Regions from separate parts of the Tardiphaga sp. 20_F10_N6_6 genome, predicted to be linked through region 2. Evidence: riboswitches for the same ligand, from Rfam matches in the RefSeq annotation. Region 2 holds a riboswitch; each other region holds the start of a gene.
What was found. A riboswitch is a leader RNA that binds a small molecule or an ion and turns the genes downstream of it on or off. The one in region 2 is predicted to bind cobalamin.
Positions count from the first base shown of each region.

Region 1: linked by a shared signal. The riboswitch ahead of AB7813_RS21195 (TonB-dependent receptor) and the one ahead of AB7813_RS11695 (DUF1636 family protein) in region 2 are both predicted to bind cobalamin.
Region 3: linked by a shared signal. The riboswitch ahead of AB7813_RS25630 (ribonucleoside-diphosphate reductase subunit alpha) and the one ahead of AB7813_RS11695 (DUF1636 family protein) in region 2 are both predicted to bind cobalamin.

Region 1 is NZ_CP197239.1:4,397,131-4,404,767, forward strand. Features, by position in the region: gene AB7813_RS21195 (TonB-dependent receptor) at 1-1,881, opposite strand, end outside; cobalamin riboswitch at 1,988-2,177, opposite strand; gene AB7813_RS21200 (alkaline phosphatase D family protein) at 2,323-3,876, shown strand; gene typA (translational GTPase TypA) at 4,109-5,932, shown strand; gene maiA (maleylacetoacetate isomerase) at 6,122-6,787, opposite strand; gene AB7813_RS21215 (flavin monoamine oxidase family protein) at 6,881-7,637, shown strand, end outside.
Region 2 is NZ_CP197239.1:2,400,323-2,407,959, forward strand. Features, by position in the region: gene cobW (cobalamin biosynthesis protein CobW) at 1-964, opposite strand, end outside; gene cobU (bifunctional adenosylcobinamide kinase/adenosylcobinamide-phosphate guanylyltransferase) at 965-1,495, opposite strand; gene AB7813_RS11695 (DUF1636 family protein) at 1,492-1,941, opposite strand; cobalamin riboswitch at 2,051-2,241, opposite strand; gene cobT (nicotinate-nucleotide--dimethylbenzimidazole phosphoribosyltransferase) at 2,341-3,396, shown strand; gene cobS (adenosylcobinamide-GDP ribazoletransferase) at 3,397-4,161, shown strand; gene AB7813_RS11710 (tyrosine phosphatase family protein) at 4,154-4,666, opposite strand; gene AB7813_RS11715 (putative bifunctional diguanylate cyclase/phosphodiesterase) at 4,938-6,926, shown strand; gene AB7813_RS11720 (Zn-dependent hydrolase) at 6,923-7,637, opposite strand, start outside.
Region 3 is NZ_CP197239.1:5,353,314-5,360,950, forward strand. Features, by position in the region: gene AB7813_RS25610 (glycosyltransferase family 87 protein) at 1-820, shown strand, start outside; gene AB7813_RS25615 (HD domain-containing protein) at 792-1,433, opposite strand; gene AB7813_RS25620 (GlxA family transcriptional regulator) at 1,600-2,565, shown strand; gene AB7813_RS25625 (hypothetical protein) at 2,572-2,757, opposite strand; cobalamin riboswitch at 2,947-3,161, shown strand; gene AB7813_RS25630 (ribonucleoside-diphosphate reductase subunit alpha) at 3,281-6,214, shown strand; gene AB7813_RS25635 (ribonucleotide-diphosphate reductase subunit beta) at 6,360-7,484, shown strand; gene AB7813_RS25640 (AzlC family ABC transporter permease) at 7,596-7,637, shown strand, end outside.

The DNA of each region.
Region 1 (7,637 bases), 2.0 Mb from region 2:
GCGCCAGCCGTATTCGAGCACGAGACCGATCGAGGCCTCGACACCGCGCGATGACTGCTGGCCGACCTGCTGAACCGCTCCGCCGCTACCGGGAACGACGGCCAGCAGATTGTTCTTCACGATCTCATAGGCAGCGAGCGTCCACTCGCCGCGGCCGCCCCAGAACGACTGCTTGACGCCGATCTCGGCCTGTTTGCCGGTCGCGAGGTCAAACTTCGCATTGGCGTTACTCGCCGAGATCAAGCCGCCGATGGTATCGACCGCCGTCGAATACTGGCCATAGAAAGCAAGGTTCTGAATCGGCGTATAGACGACGCCGGCGCGCCACGAGGTCGCCGAATAGTCCCGGGTGTAGCTGTTGGCGGGGGTGCGATAGTCGGTTCGTTCGACGGTCGGTTGGTCCTGGCGGACGCCGGCGATCAGCGACAATTGTTCGGTGACGGCCAGTCGGTTCTCGGCGAAGAATGCGTACTGATTGGCGACGCTCTTGAAGCCGGGAATCGTCGGGTCCGGGCTGCTGAACAGGCCGGGATCGAAATTATACGGATTGACCGATGAGGACCCGCTAAACGGCGAATTGTTGGTGTGCTTGAAGTCGATGCGGTTAACGTCGAAGCCCGCCACGAAGGTGTTGACCATGCCGAACAGATGGCCCTCGAAGGTGGCGTCCATGCGGTCGCCGATCTGCTGCTGCTGGTGGAAGATCTCGAGATAATCGCCGCGATCGATCAGGCCGGTGCCGGAATTGAAGCCGTAGATCTCGACCTCCTTCCAGTGGCGCTTCGCATACATGTAATAGAGCGTGTTGCGCAGGGTGATGCCGTCGGCCACCTGCCACTCGGTCTTCACCTGGCTCCAACTGTCCTGATAGCGGATGTTGCTGTCGCTGACATTGTAGTTCTTGAAGCGGATCGCCTCATTGAGCTGGCCGTTAATCAGCGGCGTGCCGAAATATTTTGATGGATGGCGGTCGCCATAGTCGGTGGAGAGCGTCCAGGTGATGTCCTCGGTCTGCTTGATCTGCACGGCGGCGTGCAGCGCGATGTTCGAGGTGTTGTCGCGATCGACCCAACCATCGGACGCGTTGCCGGTGACGGCGATACGATAGGCGACGTCCTTGCTGACCGGGCCGCCGCTATCGAGAGCGATGCGGCGCGTCATGTTGCTGTCCAGAGAGATTTCGGCCTGGTTGCGTGGCACCCAGAGCGGCAGTTTCGAAATCACGTTGATAGCGCCGCCGATGGCGCCTTCGCCATACATGACGGAGGCGGGGCCGCGCAGCACTTCGATCTTCTCGGCGGTCCAGGTGTCGAAGGGGAAGTTCACCGTGCCGGAGCCGACATAGAGGCGTGTGCCGTCATAGAGCGAGGTGACTGAGCCGCTGCCGGCGAAGCCGCGGGTGCTGAAAGCAATGCCACCATTGCCGGGTTCGCCAATGGCCGTAAAGCCGGTGGCATTCTGCGTGACGGCATCGACGACGTTCTGCTGGCCGCGTTCGGCCATGGTTTCTGCCGAGATCACTTCGACGCTGGCCGGCGTCTGCAGGCGCGTGAGGCCGAGGCGGCTGCCGGTGGATGTAGTGCCTGTGAGGTTGAGCGTCGGCGCTGCGAAGACAGCGCCTGTCGGCGTGGCAACCGGCGCGCCGGTATTGGCAGCGACATTGCGCTGCTGCCGCGAGCGCGCAGCGCGCGATGCATTGCCGTTCGTGGCGCGGCGTGCGCGCTGAGGCGTCGCTGACGGCTGAACGACAACAGGATCGAGCGTCTGGCTCGACTGTGAGGTTTGCGACCAGCTTTCGCTCGGACACAACAAGCAGGAGAGGGCAACAGAATAAAGAAAGGGAGCATGTCGCTTCAATGCGACGGGAGAAACGGAGGTCATGAACAGGACTCGCGGTTACGTGGCACGTCACCGCAAACCAAGTCGCCCCGCCGCTTTCAAACAGGCAGTGTGACTTCCACCAGGACACCCCGCCCAATGTGCTCGCGTGTGACCACGACTGGCGGCAGGTCTCCTGGCTCGCGGGTCACTGCCTGTCGCCGCCTTCCCAGGTGAACACCCAGTGGCTCTTGGCGCAGGCTCGCCGCTTACAGTTGCGGGGGCAGCCGCGGAATCGGGGGATCCCCCTCACCGCATTCCCTTTTGATCCCCGAAGGGAACCGTCGCGTTCACGTTAAGGTGAAATTTCCAAATGTGTCAATCAAGCTGCCAATCATTCGCAGCTTGCTTTGGCGGGTGTTGATATTGCGCATCACCTGTCATCGCAGCGTCAAGCGATCTGCCTAGAGCCACTGGTGCCAGAGCCAGGATCAGGAGTTCGCCATGGCGCTACATATTTCCCGTCGTCGCTTCCTCGCGCACTCAGCCGCAGCAGGCGCAAGCTTCCTGGCGATGCCTTACCTCAGCCGTGCGGCGGATCGTCCGGTGGTGTCGCATGGCGTGCAGTCCGGCGATGTCGGGACGAGCAGTGGCATGATCTGGTCGCGCGCCGATCGTCCGGCGCAGATGATGGTGGAAGTCGCCACCACCGAATCCTTCAGCAATGCGCGCGCCTTGCCGCCGATTGCAGCGCTGCCCGAGAGCGATTTCACGGCGAAGCTGCTGCTCGATAATCTGCCGGCCGGGCAGGACATCTTCTACCGCGTCAAATTCCGCGATCTCTCGCATACCGACATCGTCGGCGAGCCCGTGATCGGCCGCTTCCGCACCGCGCCGGCGGATCGCCGCGATGTGTCCTTTGTCTGGGGCGGCGATGTCGCCGGCCAGGGCTGGGGTATCAATGCTGACGATGGCGGCATGGTCACCTTCGCCACCATGCGAAAGCACAACCCGGATTTCCTGATCCATTCCGGCGATACGATCTACGCCGATGGTCCGATCCTGCCTGAAACGAAACTGCCTGACGGCGCGATCTGGAAGAACACCATCACGGTGCCGGAGAAGGCGAAGGTCGCCGAAACGCTCGATGAATTCCGCGCCGCGCACAAATACAATCTACTCGACGACAATGTCCGCGCATTCAATGCGCAGGTGCCGATCTTCGGCCAGTGGGACGATCACGAGGTCACCAACAACTGGTCGCTCTCGAAGCAGTTGCCGTCGTCTTACAAGGAGCGCGACATCACGCTACTGGCTGCGCGCGGCGCGCGTGCCTTTCACGAGATGTATCCGATCTCGGTCAATCTGACCGAACACGGCCGGGTCTATCGCACGCTCAATTACGGCCCGCATCTCGATGTCTTCATGCTGGACGAGCGCAGCTATCGCGGGCCCAACGGCCCGAATCTGCAGGAGAGCTATGGTCCGGATGCGTATTTCATCGGCCCGGAGCAGATGGCCTGGCTGAAGCGCGCCCTGATGGCGTCGAAGGCGACCTGGAAGGTCATCGCCTCCGACATGCCGATCGGCCTCGTCGTCTATGACAACGCTGCCGACAAAACCGGGTCTGAGGCCATTGCGCAGGGCGACGGGCCAGTGCGGGGCCGCGAGCTGGAAATTGCCGATATTCTGCGCTTCATCAAATCGGCCGGTATCCGCAACACGGTCTGGCTGACCGCCGACGTGCATTACACGGCGGCGCATTACTACAATCCGGAGAAGGCCCAGTTCCAGGATTTCGAGCCGTTCTGGGAGTTCGTTTCCGGGCCGTTCCACGCCGGAACCTTCGGCCCGGCGGCGCTCGACAATACCTTCGGTCCCGAGGTCCGTTTCGTGAAGGCGCCGGGGCCCGATAAGCAGAATTTGCCCCCGTCGGCCGGCATGCAGTTCTTCGGTCACGTCAAAATCGACGGCCAAAGCGGCCAAATGACCGTTACGCTCCGGGATCGGGCCGATATGGCCCTTTGGGCCACGGTTCTGGACCCGAAATTGGGCTAACCATTTGGCAGATTCGCATTGTTTTTCGGCGATTTCCCCCTATATTGCGCCGCAACGCGTCCGAGTACCCGGCCCCTTCTGGCCGGGTTTGCTTTTGGAGGGATTGCCCCAGCGCGTTTTCAGACGAGGCAGTTATCGAACGCGCTCGAGCGCAAGGCATAAGCCTTTTGTTGTCGAGCATGTCTTGTTGAACCCGCTCAAGGGCACCCAGACCGTAACCAGAAGAAGACCTATGAACCTTCGCAACATTGCTATCATCGCCCACGTTGACCACGGCAAAACCACTCTCGTGGACAAGCTGCTGCAGCAGTCGGGCACGTATCGCGACAATCAGCGCGTCCAGGAACGCGCGATGGATTCGAACGACATCGAAAAAGAGCGCGGCATCACCATTCTCGCCAAGTGCACCTCGGTGCTGTGGGATGAAGTCCAAATCAACATCGTCGACACCCCGGGCCACGCTGACTTCGGCGGCGAAGTCGAACGCATCCTGTCGATGGTCGATGGCGTGATCGTGCTCGTCGACGCTGCTGAAGGCCCGATGCCGCAGACCAAGTTCGTGGTCGGCAAGGCGCTGAAGCTCGGCCTCAAGCCGATCGTCGCGATCAACAAGGTCGACCGTCAGGACGCCCGCATCACCGAAGTCGTCAACGAAGTGTTCGACCTGTTCGCAGCGCTCGACGCCACCGACGACCAGCTCGATTTCCCGATTCTGTACGGATCGGGCCGCAACGGCTGGATGGCCGACAGCCCGGACGCGTCGCATGATGTCGGCATGAAGCCGCTGTTCGATCTCGTCATCAAGCATGTCGCGCCGCCGGTGGTTGAAGAAGGTGCGTTCCGCATGCTCGGAACCATCCTGGAAGCCAACCCCTATCTCGGTCGCATCATCACCGGTCGCATCTCGGCTGGTTCGGTGAAGCCGAACCAGGCCGTCAAGGTGCTGTCGCGTGACGGCAAGGTCGTCGAAACCGGCCGTATCACCAAGATCCTGGCCTTCCGCGGCCTTGAGCGCCAGCCGGTGGAACTCGCCGAAGCTGGCGACATCGTTGCCATCGCCGGCCTGCCGAAGGGCACTGTTGCCGATACCTTCTGCGATCCGTCGGTTGAAATTCCGATCCAGGCGCAGCCGATCGATCCGCCGACCGTGTCGATGTCCTTCATCGTCAACAACTCGCCGCTCGCCGGCACCGAAGGCGACAAGGTCACCAGCCGCCTGATCCGCGATCGCCTGTTGCGCGAAGCCGAAGGCAATGTCGCGCTCAAGGTCGTCGAATCCGCCGACCGTGACGCGATGGAAGTGTCGGGCCGCGGCGAATTGCAGCTCGCGATCCTGATCGAGAACATGCGCCGCGAAGGCTTCGAACTGTCGGTGTCGCGTCCGCGCGTGGTTCTCACCAAGGACGAGAACGGCAACACGCTGGAGCCGGTCGAGGAAGTCGTCATCGACGTGGATGAGGAATTCTCCGGCGTGGTCGTTCAGAAGATGAGCGAACGCAAGGCCGAGATGATCGAGATGCGTCCGTCGGGCGGCAACCGTCTGCGTCTGGTGTTCTACGCGCCGACCCGCGGCCTGATTGGCTATCAGGGCGAACTCATGACCGATACCAAGGGTACCGCGATCATGAACCGCCTGTTCCACGACTACCTGCCCTATAAGGGCGAGATCGCCGGCCGCCGTAATGGCGTGCTGATCTCCAACGACCAGGGCGAAGCGGTTGCCTACGCCATGTTCAAGCTGGAAGATCGCGGCCCGATGATGATCGAGCCCGGTTGGAAGGTCTACAAGGGCATGATCATCGGCGAGCACACCCGTGAGAACGATCTCGAACTCAACGTTCTCAAGGGCAAGCAGCTCTCCAACATCCGCACTACCTCGAAGGATGAAGCGGTGCGTTTGACGCCGCCGATCCGCATGACCCTTGAAAAGGCGCTGGCCTATATCGAGAGCGACGAGCTGGTCGAGATCACCCCGAAGTCGATCCGCCTGCGCAAGAAGCATCTCGATGCCAACGACCGCAAGCGCGCCGAAAAGACCAAGGAAGTGATCGCGTAAGCGCATTCTTTAGTGGATTACGAAATGCCCGGCGAGAGCCGGGCATTTTTGTTTGGTGCGATGCCTTCACTCCGCCCCTCGTGGTGAGGAGGCGCGCAGCGCCGTCTCGAACCATGAGTTGGTGTCGCGCCGACGCTTGTGGCCATCCTTCGAGACGCCGCTGCGCGGCTCCTCAGGATGAGGGCGGAGTCAATTTGCCGGCGCTCCCACCTGCTTCAACGGATCCGCCTTCGCAAACGCCTCCATCGCCTCGCAGGTGGCGACGATGCGATTGATGGTTGGAATACCTGCAATCTCGATCTTCAGCACCTTCATGGTTGCGGTGATGCTGAGCAGACAGATGTCGGCGATGGTCACCTCGTCGCCATGACAGAAGCGGCCGGTGGCGGGCTCGCTGGCGAGGCGCTTCTCCACGGCGACGAGGCCCGTGGTGAACCAGTGCACCAGCCAGGCGCGAACTGCGGCATCGTCAAAGCCGGCGGTGATGGCGAGATATTTCCGCACACGCGGCGTAATGAGCGGGTGGGTGTCGGCGGCCAGCATCGCGGCGATCGAACGCACCCGGGCGCGGCCGTGTGGATCGCTCGGCAGCAGCGGCGGGGTCGGATGGATCTCGTCGAGGAATTCCAGGATCGCCAGCGACTGCGTTAGCGGCAGGTGGCCGGGCTCGATCAGGGCCGGAATCGCGCCGAGCGGATTGATCTTGAGGAACGCGTCGCCGCGCTGCTCGCCCTTGTCGAGGTCGATCACGCGCTCGTGCGCTTCCAATCCCTTCAGGTTGAGCGCCACGCGGACGCGATAGGTCGCGGACGTCCGCCAGAAGCCGTAGAGTTCGAAATCGTGTGGGGCTGTCATGCATCTTCTCCGAGGGCAGCGGTGGCTTGAATAATTCAAGCAAGCCTTTATCCCGTTGTCACCCGTTTCCCATCCGCTGTGAATACCGACGCGATGACCAGACTGCCTTCCGAAGTAGATGTCGCCATCATCGGAGCCGGCGCTGCCGGCCTCGGCGCCGCGCGTATGCTGGAAGGTTCCGGGCTCTCCGTGATCGTGCTGGAAGCGCGCGACCGGATCGGCGGCCGCGCCCATACGATCATGGCGACCCCCGGCATTCCGTTCGATCTGGGCTGTGAATGGCTGCACTCCGCCGACAAGAATGACTTCGTCAGCATCGCGAAAGAGCTCGGCTTCGCCGTCGACAAGTCGCGCCCGCCGTGGCGCGATCAGGCCTATGATGCCGCCTTCTCGAAGGCGAAGCGCGATGAGTTCTTCGCCGCGATCGACGCGTTCTATGAGCGCGCCGAGGAGGCCGCGGAAAACGAGATCGATGCGCCTGCTGCGACTTGCCTCGAACCCGGCAATCCGTGGAATCCGATGATCGATGCGGTCTCGACCTATATCAACGGTTTCGAGCTCAAGGATGTGTCGCTGCACGACATGGATGCCTATGAGGACACGGACATCAACTGGCGCCTGCCCGATGGCTACGGCGCGCTGATCGCAGCCTATGGCGCGCCATGTTCGGTGGCGCTGAATACCGAAGTGACCCTCATCGATCATTCCGGTGCGCGTATCCGCATCGAGACGTCGCGCGGCACGCTCGGCGCGGCGAAAGTGATCGTCTGCGTGCCGACCAATCTCATCGCCAATGAAAATATCCGCTTCACGCCGCCGTTGCCCGGCAAGGTCGAGGCCGCCGCCGGCC
Region 2 (7,637 bases):
CGATGACCACCAGATGCTCGGCCTGCATCACGTCTGGCCGGGCGAAGGCGAGTTCAACGCGAGCGCCGACGGCCTGCACCACGATCGGCGCGGGCTTGTCCGTAATGCGTGCATGACCCTTCACGCGCAGCACGCCGTCGAGGCCAAGCGCGTCACTGATGCGTGCACGCATCGCGTCGATGCTCGCAGCAGCGGTGGGTTTGACGACGATGCTGTCGAAGTCGTCATGGTCGTGTTCTTCTTCCTCGCCGTGATGACCGACGCGGGCAGCCATATCGTCCTCGGCGGCGGCATTGAGGCCGATCAGCACCGATGGCGCGAGATCGCCCTTGGAGCGCACGATGCTCACGCCGGGACGCAGCACGGCTTTGAGCTTGGTCTCAATCTCGGCGAGTTTTTCCGGAGCGACGAGATCGCTCTTCGACAAAACCACCAGATCAGCGCAAGCGAGCTGGTCCTCGAACACTTCCTCGATTGGGTCGTCGTGTTCGATGCCTTCGTCCTTGGCGCGCTGTTCGGCAACAGCGTCTTCGTCCAGCGTGACACGGCCTTCAGAGAGCGCCAGTGCGTCGACGACAGTGACGACGCCATCGACAGTGGCGCGAGTCTTCACCGCCGGCCAGGCAAAGGCCTTCAACAGCGGCTGCGGCAGCGCGAGGCCGGAGGTCTCGATGACGATGGCATCGAGCGGACGCTCGCGCGACAGCAGCTTATCCATGGTCGGCACGAAGTCGTCGGCGACGGTGCAGCAGATGCAGCCATTGGTAAGCTCGACGATATCGCCGGGCGCACAGGCTTTTGCCGCGCATTCCTCGACCAGACCGCCATCGAAACCGGCATCGCCGAACTCATTGACGATCACGGCGATGCGGCGGCCATCGGCCTGGGTCAGCAGCGAGCGCAGCAGCGTGGTCTTGCCGGCGCCGAGAAATCCGGTGAGGACGGTGACGGGAACGCGGGACATTCAATTCTCCTGGGAACGCTTGAGCCAGAGCGGAAGCCCGGCGGCAATGAAAGCAACATTCGGCACGGCGGCCGCGATGATTTGGTTGAGCCGCCCCTGCGCATCGCGAAAAGCGCGTCCGAGTGGCGTCTCCGGCACGAGACCGAGGCCGACTTCGTTGGACACGAACACGATCGGATAGCGCGAGACATCGAGAAAACGCACGAGGCGCTTCGCTTCAATCTCTGGATCGCGCTCGGCCAACATCAGGTTCGACAGCCACAGTGTCAGGCAATCCACCAGCACGACGCGCCCCACCGTCGCCTCGCGCGTCAGCGCATCGACAAGCGCCAGCGGCTCTTCCAAGGTGATCCAGCTTTCTCCGCGCTGCCTGCGATGCTGCGCGATGCGGGCGTGCATCTCGTCATCGCCGGCCGTTGCCGTGGCCAGATAGATTTTCGTCAGGCCTATACCATCGACCAGTTTCTCGGCGAAGGACGACTTGCCGGAGCGCGCGCCGCCCAGCACCAACGTGGTGGAGGCCGCGGTCATTTCGGAGCACGTCCGTCTTCGGGTGACCAGCGCAATGGCGGCACGCGCGCGACCATACCCTTGCGCAACACCTCGGCGCGTTCCCGCCACGGTACAAGACCGTAGTCGGCCTTCTGATAGGACTCCACGAAAGACACCAGCGCCGCGCTGCCGCTGTCGGTCTGCAGATCGCCGAACAGGAACGTGTAGCCATCGGGACTCGTCACCGCGACCGTCGCCGGCCGTTTGCAGACGCTGAGACACTGCACCGGACGCACTATCACAGTAGCATCCCCATTGCCGAGCGCGGCCTTCACGGCATCGAACATGTCCGGCCCGACGATCGTGCCGGTTTCGGCAGCCTTGCAGCTGATGCACACGCTCACGACAACGGGACCAGCCGGCACAGGGCGCGGCGGTTCGACCGAAATTTGTTCGCCAGAGATATCGGCGCTGTCGTGATCCATCACATGCTCAGTTCATGCCCTCACGGGCCTACGAGCTTTGTTGGATCGCGCCGACAGCATGGCCGTCGGTTCGCTCCCGTCCGGTGCACCCCGCCCCGACGACGCCTCCAAAGCACAGTTCGTGATGGCAGGTCTCCTGGCTTGCGAGTCATAGCCTGTTGCCGCCTTCCCAAGAATTCTGAAGAATTCCCAGTGGCACCGGCGCGGGCTCGTCGCTTACAGTTGCGGGGGCAGCGCCGGCCTCAAACCGGCTTCCCTATTCACCTTCCACGCGGAAGGACCATCGCAAAAGACGCTATCTGCCGGGTGCGCCGGGGTCAACCGCGCCGACGGACTGTCGCCCGGACCTGTTGACCTTGTAGGTCGTCTTGCGTCAGTTAGGCCGCGAAAAGGAACCCTATGCCCGCTTATTCCCAGTCCTTGTGGCAGCCGCCCGCCATTGCGCCTGTTGATCCGCAGATCGCGGCAGGCATCCGCGCCGTCATCGACGGCAAGGCCAAACCGCCGGGATCGCTGGGGAGAATCGAGGACCTGGCGCTGCAGCTCGGCATGATCCGGCATCCGGGCGAGCCCCGCGGCGACAATGCCGTGCTGCTGGTCTTCGCGGGGGATCACGGACTCGTAGCCGAAGGCGTGTCGCAATATCCGTCGGCGGTCACGGTCGCGATGGTGATGACCTATCTGGCCGGCCGCGCCACGGCCAATGCTTTCGCCGCGGCCAATGACATCGGTGTGCGCGTGATCGACATCGGCGTCGCCGCCGAGCTGCCGGTGCACCCGAAGCTGGTCGATGCAAAGGTTCGCGTGGGTACGGCGAATGCCGCGCGCGAGCCAGCGATGACGGCAGAGCACGCGACGGATGCGCTGACGCGCGGCTTCAGAATCGCCGTCGGTGAGATCAAGGCCGGCGCAGACATCATCGCGCTCGGCGAGATGGGAATTGGCAACACGGCCTCCTCGGCACTGGTGGTTCATCGACTCGCACCGGCACCCCTGGATGATTGTATCGGCGTTGGCGCCGGGCAGGATGATGCCGGCATGGCGCGCAAGCGCGCGGCGATCACGAAGGCGGCAGCGCGCAGCGACGCAACTGCGCCACTGGATGTGCTGGCCCAATTCGGCGGATTGGAAATCGCTGGCATGGCCGGAGCGATCCTCGGCGCAGCTTCGCAACGGCGGCCGGTGATCATCGACGGCTTCATCTCCAGCGCCGCGGCACTGCTCGCCGTTCGTCTGTGCCCGGCTGCACGCGGCTACTGCGTCTTCGCACATCGTTCGGCTGAACGCGGCCACGACATGGTGCTCAATGCGCTCGATGCCCAGCCGCTACTCGATCTCGGCTTGCGGCTCGGTGAAGGCACCGGCGCGCTGCTTGCGGTGCCGCTGGTCCGTGCTGCCGCGCGCATGCTGACCGACGTTGCGAGCCTCGACGACGTGCTGGCCGGAAAGATCTAGATGAGGCTGGATCCGCATCTTTTGAATGCGATCCGTTTCCTGACGGTGCTGCCGGTACCGGCAACTGGCGACGCGCAGGATGCTGACTGGCTTGCGCGTGCAATGAAGTATTTTCCGATGGTCGGCGCCGGCATCGGTGCTGCATCCGCAATCGTGTTTCTCGTTGCCGGCGAATTCTGGTCACCGCTGATTTCCGCCCTGCTGGCAATCACGGCAAGCATCGCTCTGACCAGCGCGCTGCATGAAGACGGCCTTGCCGATACGGCCGACAGTTTCGGCGGAGGCTGGACCGTCGAGAAGCGCCTCGCGATCATGAAGGACAGCCGCATCGGCACTTACGGGGCGCTGGCACTCGGCCTCGGCGTGGCGCTGCGCATCGCGGCGCTCGCCATATTGCCGCTGTGGGCAGGTGCGGCAGCGCTGATCGCCGTCCACGCCGCAGCGCGCGCCATGCCGGCCTTCGTGATGAACCGCCTGCCCTATAGCGGCGATACCAGTGCGATGAAGGTCACTTACGCCGAGGCGCCCGTGCGATTTAAGGAATCGTTGTTTGCACTTGGTGTGGTTGTGCTTGCAGCAATCCCGCTTGCGCTCGTCTCGGTCGCATCGCTTTTTGCGGGTCTTCTGCTCGGCGCAGCGCTCGCCGCACTGCTCGCACTCTGGTCGCGTCGCCTGATCGGTGGTTACACCGGCGACGTGCTCGGTGCCGTCGAGCAACTCTTCGAGATCGGATTTCTTCTCGGCGTTGCGGCCCTGATCAGATAGGCCAGTTCAACGGCAATCGATAAGGCTCACCTTCAAAAGCGTCCGCACCGCGGCCGATGCGTGCGATGGCTTCGACCATGCGGCCGTCGCGACCAAGCTGTTCGTCGGCCAATTGCACCATCAATTTGTTCGGCGTCACATAAGGCGAACGTTTGCGTAGTTCATCTGCAATCGCCGTCTCATAGCCAGGATTGCGATCGCAGGCGATGGCGTAAGCGGCGGCGCTGGAACGGCTGATACCGGCCCAGCAGTGAATGAGCATCGGGCGGTCAGCGATGCTGCCGCGGCCGAATTGAAGAATGGCATCCACGACGTCGGCATCGGGCGCGATCAGGTCCGGCGTTGCTTCGACGATATCGTGAAAGGTCAGCTCCACATGCCGCTCACGCGCCAACCCGCTCCAGTCGCGCTCGCTCGCGGCGGGCGACAGAAGGGTCAGCAGATCGAAGGACGGCAGTGAGTTTGCCACAGCAGCAAGGCCTCCGAGCGAGCTCACATAGATCATTCGAACACCCTGCTCGCTGTTGTCATGTTCTTCCTCTCACCCACGGCGAATGGACCTTCTTCAACCTCATGCCGCTGCGATGTCGCTGACGCAAGGTCGGTTTCTTAATACCACCCCCGACCTTTTCGCACCTGCACCATCGCAAACAGAAGAAAATACACCAATCAGAACAATTGGTTACTCGCTCGAACTTTAGACAACCGAGGCAGGCCAATCTTAAAGAAGTTGCGATAGGTATCTAACTTACCAGTGCAGAGTCCAGGACGGTACGATGCTGAACTACTTCGAAATGGCGGCATCACAAATCGGAACGATCTTCCGCGTGCCGCGCGAAAACCCCGAACTGGTGGAAGCGAAACTCGCTGCCTTCACCCGTCAGGTGCCGATGATGTATGCGCTGGTGGTCGTCAACACGACGGCACTTGCGATCACCTTTTATGGTACTGCGCCACATCTGCTTACCGTCTATCTCCCTGCTGCATTCGATGCAATCTGTGTGATCCGGATACTGAGCTGGCTGAGAGCGCGGAACACCACGCTGTCACTCAATCAGGCCGTCGAGAAGCTCACCGGCTCGATCATCTTTGCAGGCATTCTCGGCGTCGCGTTCACTGCCTGGAGCCTCAGCCTGTTTCCCTATGGCGACGCCTATAGCAAAAGCCACGTTGCGTTCTTTATGGCCGTCACATCGATCGGCTGCGGTTTCTGCCTCATGCATCTGCGCGCGGCAGCGCTGATCGTAATGGCGCTGGTTGTCGTGCCTTTCGCGTTCTTTTTCGGCTCCAGCGACAATGTCGTCTTCGTCTCCATCGCCTTCAACTTCGTCGTGGTTATCGGGGCCGTTCTCTTCATGCTGCTCGGCAATTACTCCGACTTCGAGAAGCGGGTGAATTCGGAGAAGGCGCTGCGTATCAAGCAGGCTGAACTGCAGGTGCTGAGCGACAAGAATTTCCGGAATTCGAATATCGACAGCCTCACCGGTCTCCCCAATCGCCGGAACTTCTTTGCCGAGCTCGAGCGCGGCATTGTCAACACTGAGCACAGTAGCGGCGGCCTGCTGCTCGGTATCCTGGATCTTGACGGCTTCAAGCCGATCAACGACATCCATGGGCACCACACGGGTGATCGCTTGCTGGTCGAAGTCGCAGACAGACTGCGTGCACATCTCGCCCCTCACGTGTTTCTGGGCAGACTGGGCGGCGACGAATTCGTCATGTTCAGCGACCAATTGCTCGACCCGGACGCGATTGTTGAGGCGGAAGAGAGCATCGAGAACCTGTTCGACATCCCGTTCGAGATTGATAACATTACAGTTAGCATCAGCTGCTCGATCGGATATGCGGAATTTCCGGACACAGCCAGGACCGCGCAGGATTTGTTCGAGCGCGCCGATTACGCGCTGTTCTTTGCCAAGCAGCACAAGCGTGGCAAGGCCGTTCGGTTTTCTGCAGAACACGAAGCCGATATCCGCGAGGCCTCCTCTGTGAGTCGGGCCCTGGCCAGTGCCGACCTCGAACGGGAATTGTGGATCGCCTACCAGCCGATCATCGACGCAGAAACACAACAGCCCGCGAGCTTCGAAGCCCTGGCGCGCTGGAAGAGCCCGGAGCTGGGCAATGTTCCACCGATGAGCTTCATTGTCGCCGCCGAGCGCTCAGGCATGATCGGCCAGTTGACACCGTTGCTGCTGCGCAAGGCCCTTGAAGGTGCAGCGACATGGCCGGAGCATGTCCGGATTTCGTTCAACCTCTCTGCGGTGGACGTCGCCTCTCCCCTGTCGATCCTCAAGATCATTGCTGTTGTCCAGCAAAGCAAGGTGAAGGCCAGCCGCATCGACTTCGAGATTACCGAGACGGCCGTGATGGGCAATCTCGCACAGGCGACCGAAGCGCTGAATGCCCTGAAGGCTCTGGGGGCCCGCATCTCGCTGGATGATTTTGGCACCGGCTATTCGAGCCTGAGCTGCATTCGCGAATTGCCGCTGGACAAGGTCAAGATCGATCGCAGCTTCATCAGCAAGATCGAGACGGATTCTGCCGCGCGCCTGATCCTGCGCACCATGCTCGGACTGTGCAACGGCCTCGGTCACGACTGCATCGTCGAGGGCGTCGAGAGCGGCGAACAGGTCGACTTCCTGCGCAAGGAGCACTGCCGTTTCATGCAGGGCTACTTCTTCGCCAAGCCCATGGGCATCGAGCAGGTCGGCGATTATCTGGCTTCTGTTCAACACGGCGTGCTGGCCGAACGCACCGCCAGCTAGTCGTTCTGTCCGTCGAGTAGCCGCACCGCCTCGAACAGTGTTGCCGCCCCGACGGCCAATTGCTCGGGCTCCGACCATTCCTCCGGGCAATGGCTCTTGCCGTCCTTTGACGGAATGAAGAGCATCGCGCTGCGGCCGATATGCGACATGAAAGCCGCGTCGTGACCGGCCCCCGACGCCAGCCGCGTCGTGGAATAGCCGAGCTTGGCAGCGCTATGCCCGAGAACATCGAGCAGGTGATCGTCGCAAGGCGCGGGAGGATTTTGCGAAATCAACGCGAAACGTTCACGTTCGACCTTGGCGCGTTTGGCGATGGCGAGGCTCTCGCGGTCGAGCAGTGCCACGAATTCATCGACCAGCGCGGCCTTCTCTGCGCGAATATCGAGGATCATGCGCGCACCGCCGGGGACGACATTCGCAGCGTTCGGGCTGATCTCGAGGATCCCCGTGGTGGCGACGAAGTGGCCCTGCTTGCGCGCCGCAAACGCCTTGGCCTGCTGAGCGACGAGCAGCACGAGTTCGGCGGCGGGCAAGCTTGCATCCCTACGATATTCCATCAGCGTCGAGCCGGCGTGATCGGCGGCGCCCTTCAGCACGATCTCGACGCGGGTGATGCCGGCGATCCCGGTGACGAGACCGAGATCGAGCTTCTTGCTTTCCAGCACCACGCCCTGCTCGATGTGCAATTCGAGATAGCCAACGAATTCCGGC
Region 3 (7,637 bases), 3.0 Mb from region 2:
CTTCGTGCCGTATCTGGCGGCGATGCGTGCGATCATCGGTCGTCCCTTCGGTCTTTTATTGGCTGCGGCTTTTCCGGTGGTGATGACCAACGGCCTTGTCGGGCAGAATGGATTTCTGACCGCGGCGCTGATCGGCGGCATGCTGGTGCTGCTGCCGACGCGGCCGATCCTGTCGGGAATCTGTCTGGGTCTGCTCAGCTACAAGCCGCAATATGGTTTCCTGTTTCCGCTGATGCTGATCGCAGCGTCGCAATGGAAGGCGTTTGTCAGCGCAGGCATCACCACCGTGCTGCTGGCCGCGGTGTCGTGGCTCGCTTTCGGCACCGAGAGCTGGCAGGCGTTTATTCACTGGATGCCGATGTTCTCGCAGGCCTTCCTCACCGAAGGCCGCGCGCCATGGGGCAAGATGCAGAGCATCTTTGCCCTGGTGCGCTATTTCGACGGCAGCGAGCCGCTGGCCTGGACGTTTCAGTGGATCATGATCGGCGCTGTCGTGATCGTGCTGGTCCCGCTGTGGCGCAGCAGTGTGCGCTACGAGTTGAAAGCCGCTGCGCTGGCAGTCGGTGCGTTGCTCACAACGCCCTACCTTTTCCTGTACGACGTGATGGTGCTTGCGATTGCCGTCGGCTTCATCGCCCGTATCGGTCTCGCGGAAGGCTTTCGCCGTCACGAACTGTCGGTGCTCGGCCTAGCTGCTGTGCTCCTGATCGCCTATCCGTTCCTCGGCGCTCCCACGGGCTTTGGCGCAACGCTGCTGGTGGCAGCGTTGATCGCCATGCGCGTGCGGGAGTCTATTCGCTCCACGCCGAGTTCAGGATGATGCTGCAGAAATTCCCGCGTTTGTAGGTGGGGTCGCGGAGGTCGAGCACGTCAGCCTTCACGTTGCCAAAGGTCGTGTCCGGCTTGTGGATCGTCCCCGCAGCGAACGCATCGATGATCCCGTTCTTGAAGTCATGGCCACGCGGATGGCACGTGCACACTTCGTGGCGCTGGTGTTCGGTGAAGGCCTCATACTCCAGACCCAAGACGTCCATCTCGACGCCTGCGGTCACCAGCGCGACGACAGGCCGTTTGTGCTTGGGAATGCTCGGTGTCGTGTGAAGCGCTATGGCGTCCCAGACATCGTCGATGTCGCGCTCATCGATCCTGTGGCTGCGCAGAAAGTCTGCGGCAGCATTTGCGCCATCGACTTCGAAGCGCTCCTCCTTGCTCGCATAGGGCGCCTGCAGGCCCATGTCGTGAAACATCGCGCCGACATAAAGTAACTCGGAATCGACTTTGAGACCCTTGCGCTGTCCGGCGAGCGCGCCGAACAGGAAAACCCGATTGGAATGATGATACAGAAGATCGCTTTCGGTATCGCGCACAAGCTGATCTACCTGGCGGGCGAGGGCGCTGTCGGGCACTTTGATGCCGGCAATCGTTTTGCTCATGGGATGCTCCTTGCAGGGTTGTTGTGATGCGTCCGTTGTCGCCGGCGGGCGGTGTCCTCGCAATCACGCCGCGCCCTGCAAAGCTGCCATTCGCCCGTGATTTCCTGCGGGAAGGCGACTATCTGTTCCGTAACGCTTGGGTTCACTGCCATCGATGGAATGAAGCATCACCATGAAGACCGTTGCTCTTGCGATCTTTCCGGGCGTCCAGTCGTTGGACGTAGCCGGTCCGCTTGATGTGTTCATGGAGGCCAATGGCTTCGTCGCTCCGGGCGACGGCTACGACATCACACTTGTCGCTGCAGACTGCGCGCCGCTGCGTGCATCGAACGGCCTGCGGATATCTGCCGATCTGGCGTTCAGTGATGCGAACAAACCCTGGGATCTGGTTCTGGTGGCCGGCGGGCCTGGGCTGCCGACGGCAGAGGCTGACCCGCAGCTTACAGAGTGGCTGACCAATGCGGCGCTCCAGGCGGGGCGTTACGGTTCGGTGTGCACCGGGGCATTCGCGCTCGGCCATGCAGGCCTGCTCGACGGCAAGACGGTGACGACGCACTGGCAGAATGCGCCGCTATTGGCGTTGCGGTTCCCCAAAGCGCATGTGGAGTTCGATCGCATCTATAGTCGTGACGGCGCGCTGGTGACGTCGGCCGGCGTCACCGCAGGGATCGATCTCGGTCTCGCACTGGTCCAGGAAGATCATGGCGCGGACGTTGCGTTGGCCGTGGCCAAGCGTCTGGTCGTGGTAGCGCAGCGCCAGGGTGGCCAGTCGCAATTCAGTCCCTATCTGGTACCGCCGGCCGAGCCGGATTCACCGATTGCGCGAGTTCATGCCCATGTGATGGCCCATCTGCGTGACACGCACAGCGTGGATGAACTGGCCGATGTGGCGGGCATGAGCGCGCGGACCTTCGCGCGGGTATTCAAGCTCGAAACAAAGATGACGCCGGCAGATTTTGTCGAGGGCGCCAGGATCGACACGGCGCGTAACCGTCTCGAAGGCAGCGATCTGCCGCTCAAGGTCGTGGCCTATGAATCCGGTTTCACCACCGCCGAACATATGCGTCAGGTCTTCGTGCGACGGCTGGGCCTGACGCCCAGCCAGTATCGGGCCAGCTTTCGCGCGGTCTGATTCTGCTCAGGCGAGTTGCAGCGAAGAAATCGGATCGCTCGCAGGAAAGCTGTCCATCAGCGCTTCGTTCAGCATCTCGTCGAGGCGGCGCCGGGCGATCTGATCCGTCGTCTCGAACGCCGTGAGCGCACCGGCTCGCTCTACGAAAGCGTTGAAGTTGATCCTTTCAGTGGTCGTCATCAGGTCGCGCATCGCATCCTCCATCGGTTGATCACGATGTTCTGCGCTTCGCGGTGCTCGGCGGCAACGAATCGCATCGTGCAGAAACCGCCAACGACCCCGCGGTTTCCGCCACGCAAGCGGTTGTCCACTGAACCAACAGCCCTACCGAATTTGTTGCGTTCGGCGCCAATGCCCGCTTGACACTTCGCCGCGGGTCACACCAAATATAGACGTCACGGTCCGCCATGTCGCAAGACTTGGTGGCTAAGAGGGAAGCCGGTAAAGACGCTGTTTTGCGTCATATTCCGGCGCTGCCCCCGCAACTGTAAGCAGTGAGTCTGTTTCGATCGAAGTCACTGATGCGCAAGCATCGGGAAGGCTGAAACAGACATTGACCTGCAAGCCAGGAGACCTGCCGCGACACCAGAACGTCCATGGGCGGGGTGTCCCAGCGGTCGCTTGCAGGCAATGCCGGCGGATCTCCGCCGTGTATTTTGCAGCGTCCTTTCGGCCCCAGCCCCCATTGCTTGATGCATCACACGGGGTCTTGCCGATGCCTACTTCATCTTCTGTTTTGTCCAACGGACGCGATGCGGCTCATGCGCCGCTGATTCAATTGTCGCCGGAAACGCTCGCTGCGCCTGCGCGCGAACCCTCGATGCAGATCATCCGGCGCAACGGCACGGTGTCGCCCTTCGACGGCAGCAAGATTTCCGTCGCGATGACGAAGGCCTTTCTGGCCGTCGAGGGCCACACGGCAGCGGCGTCGCGCCGCGTCCATGAGGCGGTGGAACAACTGACCGGCGAAGTCGTGGCGACGCTGACTCGCCGCGTCGGTGAAGGCCGCACCTTCCATATCGAGGACGTCCAGGATCAGGTCGAACTGGCGCTGATGCGCAGCGAGCACCACAAAGTGGCCCGCGCCTATGTGCTGTACCGCGAGGAGCGCGCTCGCACCCGCGCCGAAGAACTGGCCGCCAGGCCGGCGCTCGTCTCCACCGCACCGGTGCTGCATGTCACGCTCGCCAACGGCACGCGCGCACCGCTCGATTCGGCGCGTCTCGCGCTGATCGTCAACGAGGCCTGCGCCGGCCTGGACGGCGTCGATGCCGCGCCCGTGCTCGAGGAAACCCGCCGCAATCTCTATGACGGCATCGCGCTGGACGAACTGGCGCTGGCCGGCATCATGGCCGCGCGCACGCTGGTGGAGCAGGAGCCGAATTACACCTTCGTCAGCGCCCGCCTGCTGCTCGACAAACTGCGCACCGAAGTCCTGTCCTTTGTCGGGGGCTCGCCGACCCACGCGTCGCAGGCCGACATGACCACGCGCTACGCCGAATATTTCGGCGCCTATATCAAGACCGGCATTGCGGCCGAGCTGCTCGATCCCGAACTCGCGCGCTTCGATCTCAAGCGAATCTCGGCAGCGCTGAAACCGGAGGGTGATCTCCAGTTTCAGTTCCTGGGCCTGCAAACGCTCTATGACCGGTACTTCCTGCATGTGCAGGGCAATCGGATCGAACTGCCGCAGGCGTTCTTCATGCGCGTTGCCATGGGCCTCGCGCTGCGCGAGATCGACCGCGAAGCCCGCGCCATCGAATTCTACAATCTGTTGTCGTCGTTCGACTTCATGGCCTCGACGCCGACGTTGTTCAATTCGGGTACGCGGCGGCCGCAGCTGTCGTCCTGCTTCCTCACCACGGTGGCGGACGATCTCGACGGCATCTTCAAGTCGGTGAAGGACAACGCACTGCTGGCGAAATATTCCGGCGGTCTCGGCAATGACTGGACCCGCGTGCGCGGTCTCGGCGCGCATATCAAGGGTACCAATGGCGAGAGCCAGGGCGTGGTGCCATTCCTCAAGGTCGCCAACGATACGGCCATCGCCGTCAACCAGGGCGGCAAGCGCAAGGGTGCGGTCTGCGCCTATCTGGAAACCTGGCACATCGACATCGAGGAGTTTCTCGATCTCCGCAAGAACACCGGCGACGACCGCCGTCGCACCCACGACATGAACACGGCCAACTGGGTGCCGGATCTTTTCATGCAGCGCGTCGAAGCCGACGGCGAATGGACGCTGTTCTCGCCGGACGAAACGCCTGAGCTGCACGATCTCTATGGCAAGCCGTTTGCCGAGCGCTATGCGGCCTATGAGGAGAAGGCTGCGCGAGGCGAGATCCGCGTATTCAAGAAAGTGCGCGCGACCGACCTGTGGCGCCGCATGCTGACCATGGTGTTCGAGACCGGCCATCCCTGGATCACCTTCAAGGATCCCTGCAACCTGCGCTCGCCGCAGCAGCATGCCGGCGTGATCCATTCATCGAATCTCTGCACGGAGATCACGCTGAACACCTCGGACGACGAAGTGGCGGTCTGCAATCTCGGCTCCGTCAACCTGCTCAATCATATCGGCAAGGATGGTCTCGACCACGCGCAGCTCAAGCGTACCGTGACCACGGCGATGCGGATGCTCGACAATGTCATCGACATCAATTTTTACACCATCCCGGAAGCGCGCCGCTCGAACCTCAAGCATCGTCCGGTGGGTCTGGGTCTGATGGGCTTTCAGGATGCACTGCAGGCGCAGGGTATCGCGATGGCGTCGGATGCGGCCGTGGCGTTTGCCGACACCAGCATGGAAGCGATTGCCTTCCATTCCATCTCGGCATCGGTGGATCTCGCCGCCGAGCGCGGTCGCTATCCGTCCTTTGAGGGATCGCTGTGGAGCCGCGGCATCCTGCCGATCGACTCCATCGAGATACTCGCGGAGGCACGCGGCGGCGTGCAGATGGATCGCTCGACCACGCTCGACTGGAACGGCCTGCGTGACCGCGTGAAGTCCACCGGCATGCGCAATTCCAACGTGATGGCGATTGCGCCGACAGCGACGATCTCCAATATCTGCGGCGTCGCGCAGTCGATCGAGCCGGCCTATCAGAACCTCTATGTGAAATCGAACATGTCGGGCGATTTCACGGTGGTGAACGCCTTCCTCGTGCGCGATCTGAAAAAGAGGGGCCTGTGGGACGAGGTGATGGTCTCCGACCTCAAATATTTCGACGGCAGCGTCGGATCGATCGATCGCGTGCCCTACGATCTCAAGGCGCTCTACGCGACCTCGTTCGAGATCGACAGCGCGTGGTTGATCGAAGCGGCCTCGCGCCGTCAGAAGTGGATCGATCAGGCGCAGTCGCTCAATCTCTATATCGCCAATCCATCCGGCAAGAAGCTCGATCAGCTCTATCGCCTGGCCTGGACGCTGGGGTTGAAGACGACCTACTACCTGCGCTCGCGCAGCGCGACGCATGTGGAGAAGTCGACGCTGAAGGGGACTGACGGCAAGCTCAATGCCGTGTCAGCGACAGTCGCTGCGGCGAAGACGGCGGGTGCGCCGATCCTCGTTCAGTCCTCCGCCGTCACTGCACCGGATCTGTCCGGAGCGATGGCCTGTTCGATCGACAATCCCGAATGCGAGGCGTGCCAGTAAGGGTGCGCCAAACACACTGACCTCATCCTGAGGAGCGGCTTCTTGGCCGCGTCTCGAAGGATGGCCCCACGCTCATGGTTCGAGACGCCCGCTGAAGAAGCGGGCTCCTCACCATGAGGGCCGAACAAATACGCAAGGAACACCCATGCTCGACTGGTCCGATACCTCATCCGCTCCCAAAACCCCCGCCTTCATCCCGATCCCGCAATCTCCCACCGACGCCACCGGTCTCGGCACCATCGATCGCTCTGGCGGCCGCGTCTCGGTGGACCAGAAGCGCATGATCAACTGCCGCGCGGACGTCAATCAGCTGTTGCCGCTGAAGTACAAATGGGCGTGGGAGAAGTATCTCGCCGGCTGCAACAATCACTGGATGCCGACCGAAGTCTCGATGCAGGCTGATATCGCACTGTGGAAGTCGCGCGATGGCCTGACCGAAGACGAGCGCCGTGCGATCAAACGCAATCTCGGCTTCTTCGCAGCGTCAGAGAGCCTCGTCGCCAACAATATCGTGCTGGCGATCTATCGCCACCTCACCAATCCGGAATGCCGGCAATATCTGCTGCGGCAGTCGTTCGAGGAGGCGGTGCATACGCACACCTTCCAGTACATCGTCGAGAGTCTCGGCCTCGATGAGGGCGAGCTGTTCAACATGTATCGCGAGGTGCCGTCGATCACCGAGAAGGCCGCCTGGGCGCTCAAGCACACCCAGCATCTCGACGATCCCGACTTCAAGACCGGCACGCCGGAGACCGATCAGGCCTTCATGCGCGATCTCGTGGCGTTCTATGTGATCTTCGAAGGCATGTGGTTTTATACGGGCTTTGCGCAGATCCTGTCGCTCGGCCGCCGCAACAAGATGGTCGGGATCGCCGAACAGTATCAGTACATCCTGCGCGATGAATCGATTCATCTGAACTTCGGCATCGATGTCATCAACCAGATCAAGATCGAGAATCCGCATCTCTGGACCAAAGCGTTCCAGGAGGAAATCCGCGACATGATCCGCACTGCGGCCGAGCTTGAAGCCGCCTATGGGCGGGACACCATGCCGCGCGGTTTCCTCGGGCTGAATGCGGCGCTGTGCGAAACCTATATGCACTTCATCGCCAACCGCCGCTGCGCGCAGATAGGTCTCGCGCCGGTGTTCAACGAGACGGAAAATCCGTTCCCGTGGATGTCAGAAGCCATGGATCTGAAGAAGGAGAAGAACTTCTTCGAGACCCGGGTGATCGAGTACCAGAATGGCGGCGCGCTGAATTGGGAGTAGTCTTTGGTCTCATATCCGCCGCTGCATGGCGCATATGAATCCGCATCGCTTGACCTGATCGCGTGATGCCCGCAGGCATGATTGGCCTGCGGGCGTCATGCGGATCAGTCGATGCATTCCAGCCACATCCCGAAAGCGCCAGCCTATTGGTCG